DNA from 2 places in the Aliiglaciecola sp. NS0011-25 genome. Region 1 is predicted to be linked to the other one. Evidence: predicted binding sites of a transcription regulator. Region 1 holds the regulator's gene; the other holds the start of a gene.

Region 1 (3,777 bases):
AAATAACCAACGTTTTATGCCGCTGGGAGCATGATGGTGATGGTCATCGTGATCTAGTTCTGTCGTCGCTGTGCTCATAACCGCTCCTCCTATTGACCTGTAATTACGGCGTTAACATCTTTAGCTTGGACCATGTCACCGGTATTGTTACCCCAAGCATTACGTTCATAAGTGATAACTGCTGCCAGCTCACTCATAGTTAATTGTTTTGCAAAAGCTTGCATGGCAGTACCCGTCTTACCGTTTACAACGATTTCAATGTGCGCAGGCATATCAGCCACAACCATTTGGCTTCCAGCCAATGCGGGGAAAACCCCGGGCAAACCTTGACCATTTGGCTGGTGACAAGCTGCACAAGCGCGCATATATACTTGCTCACCAGTGCTCATTAGCTCTTCCATGCTCATATTCATGGCCAACAATCTTTGCTCTTCTTCTTTCGCTTTGCGCTGTATTTCTTCTTGAGTGTTTATCCATTCTTCATATTCAGCGGGTTCTTTGGCGACCACAACTATTGGCATGAATCCATGATCTTTCCCGCAAAGCTCTGCACATTGACCACGGTATACACCAGGTTCAATCACATTTGCCCAGGCTTCATTGATAAAACCGGGATTAGCATCTTTTTTAACGGCAAAGTCAGGAACCCACCAAGAATGAATCACATCATCCGAGGTAACCAAGAAACGCACCTTTTTGCCTGTTGGAATAACCAAAGGACGATCAACTTCTAAGAGGTAGTTATGGCCTTTTTCAAACTTGTTGTTTATCTGTTCTTGCTGAGTTGCCATCACAGAATAATATTCAACGTCGTTTTCCATGTACTTGTAATGCCATTTCCATTGAGACCCAGTAACAAGAACAGTTACTTCTGAGTTTTCGGGATCTTCCATTGCAATCAAGGTTTTAGCCGCTGGGAATGCCATTACGACAAGAATGATAAAAGGAATTATTGTCCAAGCGATTTCAACTTTTACACTCTCATGAAAGTTAGCAGGTTTAGCACCGCGAGATTTACGGTGGAAAATCATGCTCCAAAACATGACACCAAACACTAATACTGCAATGACTACACATATGAAAAACATGAGCATGTGCAGATCATAAACTTGTCCACTGATTTCAGTCGCGCCTTTGCGCAAATTCAATTGATACTGATCAGCAGTCGAAGTCGAATCTGCAGATACTGTAAATGCAATTAGACTGGTCAGTATTACCAATATGCCGGACCATATCTTTTTCACTCAACACCTCCTGTTGATTTAAGCCGTTCCCAAAGGAGCAAAGCAGAGTAAACAACCGCAAAAAACTCAGCTATGGTAAATGACTTGGGATCTAAATGTTATGAAGCTGTAAAAACTAGTATAAGAATTACTCAACTAAAGTCTAACGTCTAGTGTTTTTTGTTAAAATTATAAACAACCGGTTGATTTTCAATCAAAATAGGCAAAAAAGTTATTTTTTATATCAATTGCAAATAGCTTTGGTTACTAAAGATATTAAAATCGGTAATTTTCCATCCGCAAAAAACAAAAATGCTCGCTCGGAGAATAACTAGACATTCTGAAATGGATTTTTTAGGATATTTTTTGAACAGAAAATGTATTCACTGGCAGAATACAAAATAGAGAAATCGTGGTTCGCAGTTTTAGAAAACTAACATTCAAAATAATAAAAAAGGTGACCAAATAGGTCACCTTTTTTAAAGAACTTTGCAATCAACCGCGTAATTACATCCAATCAGCGTTGCGAATAACGCCCACAGCAATACCTTCAATATTAAAAGGTTGCGACGCTAGATCCACTTTAATAGGGTTAAATTCATCGTTTTCAGCATGCAGAATCACTTCTCTACCACGCTTTTCAAGACGTTTAACAGTAACGTCTTCATCGACTCTTGCCACAACTACCTGACCATTGTGAACATCGGTTGTACGATGAACTGCCAGCAGGTCACCATCCAAAATGCCGATATCCTTCATACTCATACCGCTTACTCTAAGCAAAAAATCGGCACTGGGTTTAAATAGATCAGGATCGACTTTGTAATGACATTCAACATGCTCTTCCGCCAGTATAGGTTCACCCGCAGCAACACGGCCAATCAAAGGTAAGCCAACTTCTTCCAAATCATCTTCTAGGGGAACATTAAGTTTAATCCCTCTAGATGTGCCAGGTAGAATTTCAATGACCCCCTTACGCGCCAGAGCTTTTAAGTGCTCTTCTGCCGCATTAGCTGATTTAAAACCTAATTGTCGCGCAATTTCAGCACGGGTAGGTGGCATACCTGTAGCCAACATAGTGGCTTTAATTAATTCGAGAATTTCGCTTTGTCGTGGAGTTAGTGGACGCATAAACAGCCTGTTTTTCTATACAGTTTAACTGTTAGTATATACAGTTACGAAGATAAAACAAACTTTGTTTGTTGATTGATGTTTTAATCTAAGAATAAATTAAATTGATACAAAAAAAGAGGCTACTTAAAAGTAACCTCTTATATTCTAACAAATATATCGAATTAATTATGTTCTACGTGAAGCCATTCTCAAACCGAATAGTCCTAAAGCCAACACACCTAATGTTGAAGGTTCAGGAACAGGTACACCTGGGTTCTGACATTCAGGCAAAGTTGGGTCTTGACCACAACCAGGAGGAAGTGACTCACCCGCTAATAAAAACGAACGAATATTTTCCAAAGCAAGCGCTTCTTCTGTAGAAATTCCAGTTAGCCAGTCAATATCACTGATCGTTACGATACGACCTGCATTGTTTACTAAATCAGACGTGGCATAAGCAACACCAATGTTAAAACCGTCTGCAGCTACTTGGGCTGCAAACACTTTAGAAGGATCTGATACAAATAATTGTCCAGGTGCGTCGATATCAAATGTCGTATTACGAATATCGTTAGGTCCAACCAGAATAGTCGTATCAGGTGTTAGGAAAGTACCTGTTTCGCTTGAAGTAGAATCACCTGCACCGCCAAACTGCATCGCAACATCACCAGTAAGCGTTGAGAAAATATTTTGTACCCAATCATTATGAGTTTCACAGCAAGGTCGTTCAGTTTGACCGTAGAAACCACCACCGCCGTTAACGAAGTCGATAACATTTTGACCGATGGCTGCCCCTGGATCAGATAAAAATCCGCCATCCCATACAATATCATAGGCTGACATATCCGTTGGCGCAACACCCCAACTATTAATCACTGTTAGATTATCGCCAAAAGTAGTTTGGAATAAGTCTGTCCAACCACCGCCGGATAAACGACCTCCCTCATCGACTACTAGAATCTCTGCTGCGTTAGAAATAGTAGAAGAAAATGCGAGCGCTCCTGTTAAAAGCAAAGAACTTACACTTTTTATCATTTTTTTATTCATTGACCCTTTCTCCATTATTAGGAACTCAATTTTTGAATCTTTTTATAGATACATCCTGCAACTGTGCAAAAAGTAAGCATACTTTATGCCTAAATGTAAACTCAATACTTTTCAGCAAGTTAGATTGAATGAATTTAAATCACTACTTTGATGTGTAAAACTAACTGACAAAATATTAAGCCAAACCTCATATTGGATATTTTTATTACCGGAAGTATTTTCTGACAATTGCGAAGTTAATAGAAATTGATTTGAAATATGATAATGCTACTAAACAAGATGACTTTAGATGCGCTAACAATATAAAATAGCAGTACGACTCAAGAGTCGTTAGTCTGCGTGTTTTGGTGTGCAAACATGAACAGAATTCCGTTCTTCATGCTATGCTTTTAAC
Region 2 (3,777 bases), on a different contig from region 1:
GAACTTGAGGGATGAGTTCGGCATCTCTAATTAAATCAGCAATTCTGAGATCCGCCAATCCAGTTTGCTTAGTACCAAGCAACTCCCCCGGCCCTCGTATTTCAAGGTCTTGTTGCGCAATATAAAAACCATCATGGGATTCACGCAACACTTTTAACCGTTTGCTCGCGGTTTTCGACAATGGACTTTGATACATCAACACACAATGACTTTCCACTGAGCCCCGCCCTACTCGCCCTCGCAACTGGTGTAATTGAGCTAAGCCAAGCCGCTCGGGGTTTTCAATAATCATTAAACTAGCATTAGGTACATCGACCCCCACTTCTATTACGGTTGTGGCCACTAATAAGTCCAATTCACCTTGCTTAAATTGCTCCATGATTTGCTGCTTTTCTTGCGATTTCAGGCGGCCATGAACCAGTCCTACCTTTAATTCGGGTAAAGCGGTATGCAGGGCAATAGCTGTGTCTTCTGCGGCCTGACACTGCAACACTTCTGACTCATCAATAAGGGTACAGACCCAATAAGTTTGACGCTTCTGGTTAACTGCAGCGTTACGCACTCTTTCAATCACTTCACCTCGCCGCGTATCGGGTAGCACAACTGTGGTGATTGGCGTGCGCCCTGGGGGTAGCTCATCAATTATCGAGGTATCAAGATCCGCATACGCTGTCATCGCTAAGGTTCGTGGAATAGGGGTTGCGGTCATAATCAGTTGATGGGGAAACGCCCCCTGTAGCTCGCCTTTCTCTCGTAACGCCAAACGCTGGTGCACACCAAATCTATGTTGTTCATCGACAATAACTAAGGCAAGTTTATGATACTCAACCGCTTCTTGGAAAACCGCATGAGTACCTATGAGCATATCAATCTGACCATTTTTCAGTTCAGTTAATACCGATTCTCTGGCTTTACCTTTTAACTTACCGGCCAGCCAACCAATTCGAATATTAAGCGGTGAAAGCCAATCACTAAAGTTATTGGCATGTTGTTCTGCCAGCAGCTCAGTGGGTGCCATCATTACCACTTGGAAACCTGCACCTATAGCAGACAAAGCTGCCATTGCCGCCACCAATGTTTTACCAGAGCCCACATCTCCCTGGACTAACCGCATCATTGGCGAGTCTTGTTGCATATCATGCTGAATTTCATCTACCACACGGGATTGCGCGTTGGTTGGAGTAAAGGGTAAGTTTCCTAAAAACTGGTCGATTAACGCTGTAGAAATCGGAATCGAAAAAGTTTGTTGGCGCTTACTTTGCTGGCGAACTTTTAAAACACTTAAATGGTGAGCTAGTAGTTCTTCGATGATCAAGCGTTGCTGAGCTGGATGTTTGCCTTCCTCTAATAGCGACAAGGCGACATCGGGAGGCGGCCTATGGACGAGCGATAGAGCATCTACTAGGCTAATTTGTGCCGCGTAAAGATTATCAGGCAGCAGTTCCGCTAGCCCACCCTGTTTTAGTTTGGTTAAGGCTTGCTCACTAAGGTTACGCAGCGTGATTTGCTTTACGCCTTCGGTGGTGGGGTACACTGGAGTAAGTGATTCTTCCAACTCGCTGACGGATTCATCACGTTTAACGCGATATTCAGGATGCATCATTTCTAAGCCGAATTTGCCTGCCCGCACTTCGCCGAAAGCACGAATCGTGGTGCCTTTTTCTAAACTGTTTTTTTGTGCTGCCGAGAAATGGAAAAAGCGTAAGGTAAGGGTGCCAGTATTGTCACTTACTCGCACCACCAACATCCGTTTTCGGCCAAATTGCACATCACAAGACATTACTTCCCCTTCAATGCTTGTGTGCAAAAAGGGCTGCAAATCGCCAATCGGGTAGATACGCGTGCGATCTTCGTAACGAAGGGGCAAATGGAACAGCATGTCCTGAATGGTAACTAACCCAATTTTTTCGAGCTTTTCAGCAACTTTGCTGCCTACACCTTTTAATTCGGTTAATTTTGTTATTGCCAGAGATTGCATCTGAGCCTTTTTATTCAGAACGAAACAACCTGTTATTTTGCCTTACAGCCAGCAGAATACAACTATTCTGAAGGCTAAAAATACAAAACCTTGGACAAAGCCGCTGCCCGCTGATATTTAAAGGCTTTTAACCTATCTAAAATACACGAAGTTTCACGCTTAAGATTGCTTTTAACATGAACACCGACCTGAAATTGGATAAAAACCAAGTCTATACTTAGTGCAATTATTCCGAACCAACTATACGAATTGACGGTATTGGTTCATAGTAAGTTTAGAAATTTGAAAATGTGAATTGATATGAACTTAGAAACCATTTCCACCCAAGCTGATCAATTATGGTTAGTTATTCTTAGCACTTTAACCAACCCAAATACTTATGCTCAAGTTTCCATAGTGCTGTTTGTCTACTTATTGGCTTTTTGGTTGGCTCGCAAAATACGAAATGCGGTAGGACTAACTCACTACGAACCAGACTCAAGCGCTCACCCTATGCGTAAACTCGCCTATCGAGTGGGTTATTTGGTTTGTCCATTGATTGCATTGATTACCTTAAAAGTGATTATCGAAACAGTCCACAATGCAGGCTTTTCAACATGGCTTTTGGATACAGCCTTGACCATTGCGGTTTTACTTTTCTATTACTCAATGATTCGCGTGTTGGTTGTAAATACTATCGCCGCGAAACTATTCAAGTGGGTGGGATTACCGATTTTACTGCTGCATTTAACCGGCTCACTTAGCACTGTTATTGTTGCACTGGAAGACATATCTCTTACCTTAGGTAACGTTAATATCACCGCATACGGCGTGGTAAGAGTGCTGATTTTCGGTGCAGTGCTATTTTGGCTTGGACGCGCATCTAATAGCTTTGGCAAAGACATCATTCGTAAACAAGAATCGATAGATATCCGCACTAGAGAAGTTTTTTCGAAACTCTTTGAGGTCGCGGTATTTTGTATTATTGCACTGTTATTGTTAAATGTGATGGGCATTAATCTAACTGCGCTTGCCGTGTTTGGTGGTGCCGTCGGTGTAGGGTTGGGTTTAGGTTTACAATCCATCGCTTCGAACTTTATTTCAGGCATTATCATTTTGCTAGATCGCTCGTTAACCGTTGGCGATTTTGTGGAAATGGATGACGGCAGTAAAGGATTCGTCCGTGAGTTCAGAATGCGATACACGGTTCTAGAAACCTACGACGGCAAAGACATTCTGGTACCCAATGAAAAATTCATTTCCAATTTAATGGTCAATTGGACTCATAAAGATCCTAAGCAGCGTTATCGAGTAGATTTTTCAGTGCCATACGCAACAGACATACGCTCGATGGTAGAGTTTATTAAAGTGGCGGTGGCCGAACACCCTTCTGTCATCAGCGGCCCGGACGTACCATTTGAAGAACGCCCAGATTGTGAAATTGATAGTTTCGGGGACTCTGGGGTAAACATGTTTGTGGAATTCTGGATGGAGGGCATTGATGATGGCAAAAATCGCGTTGGCGGGGATTTGATGTTAATAATCTTTGAAACCCTTAGAGAAAATGGCATTGAAATACCATTCCCTCAACGTGAAGTTCGGATCCTCAACGAAGAGACATTCAGTGTCAAAAGTTCAAATTAGAGAATAACTGAGCCCTGTTCAATTTTAATTGTTTGAAAGGGCTCACAGCTTAAGTAAGTAATTACAAACTTAGTTTGGCTGCTTGTAAAAGCAGCTCTGCAGAAGGTCTTACTTTAAAGTTTGGATTAACATAGTTGAATTTGATTAAGCCTGTTTTGTCGGTAATAAACACTGAA

Evidence for each region. The regulator LexA, encoded in region 1, represses DNA repair genes until DNA is damaged. The targets are predictions, from matches to a motif close to TACTGTATNNNNATACAGTA.
Region 2: the regulator LexA is predicted to act here: its motif matches at 2,217-2,236, upstream of recG (ATP-dependent DNA helicase RecG).

Annotation. Positions count from the first base shown of each region.
Region 1 is NZ_BAABWR010000005.1:33,697-37,473, reverse strand. It holds gene ctaD (cytochrome c oxidase subunit I) at 1-78, opposite strand, end outside; gene coxB (cytochrome c oxidase subunit II) at 90-1,244, opposite strand; gene lexA (transcriptional repressor LexA) at 1,731-2,354, opposite strand; gene ABWV72_RS05700 (PEP-CTERM sorting domain-containing protein) at 2,523-3,383, opposite strand.
Region 2 is NZ_BAABWR010000022.1:16,736-20,512, forward strand. It holds gene recG (ATP-dependent DNA helicase RecG) at 1-1,978, opposite strand, end outside; gene ABWV72_RS17335 (mechanosensitive ion channel family protein) at 2,279-3,601, shown strand; gene ABWV72_RS17340 (peroxiredoxin-like family protein) at 3,663-3,777, opposite strand, start outside.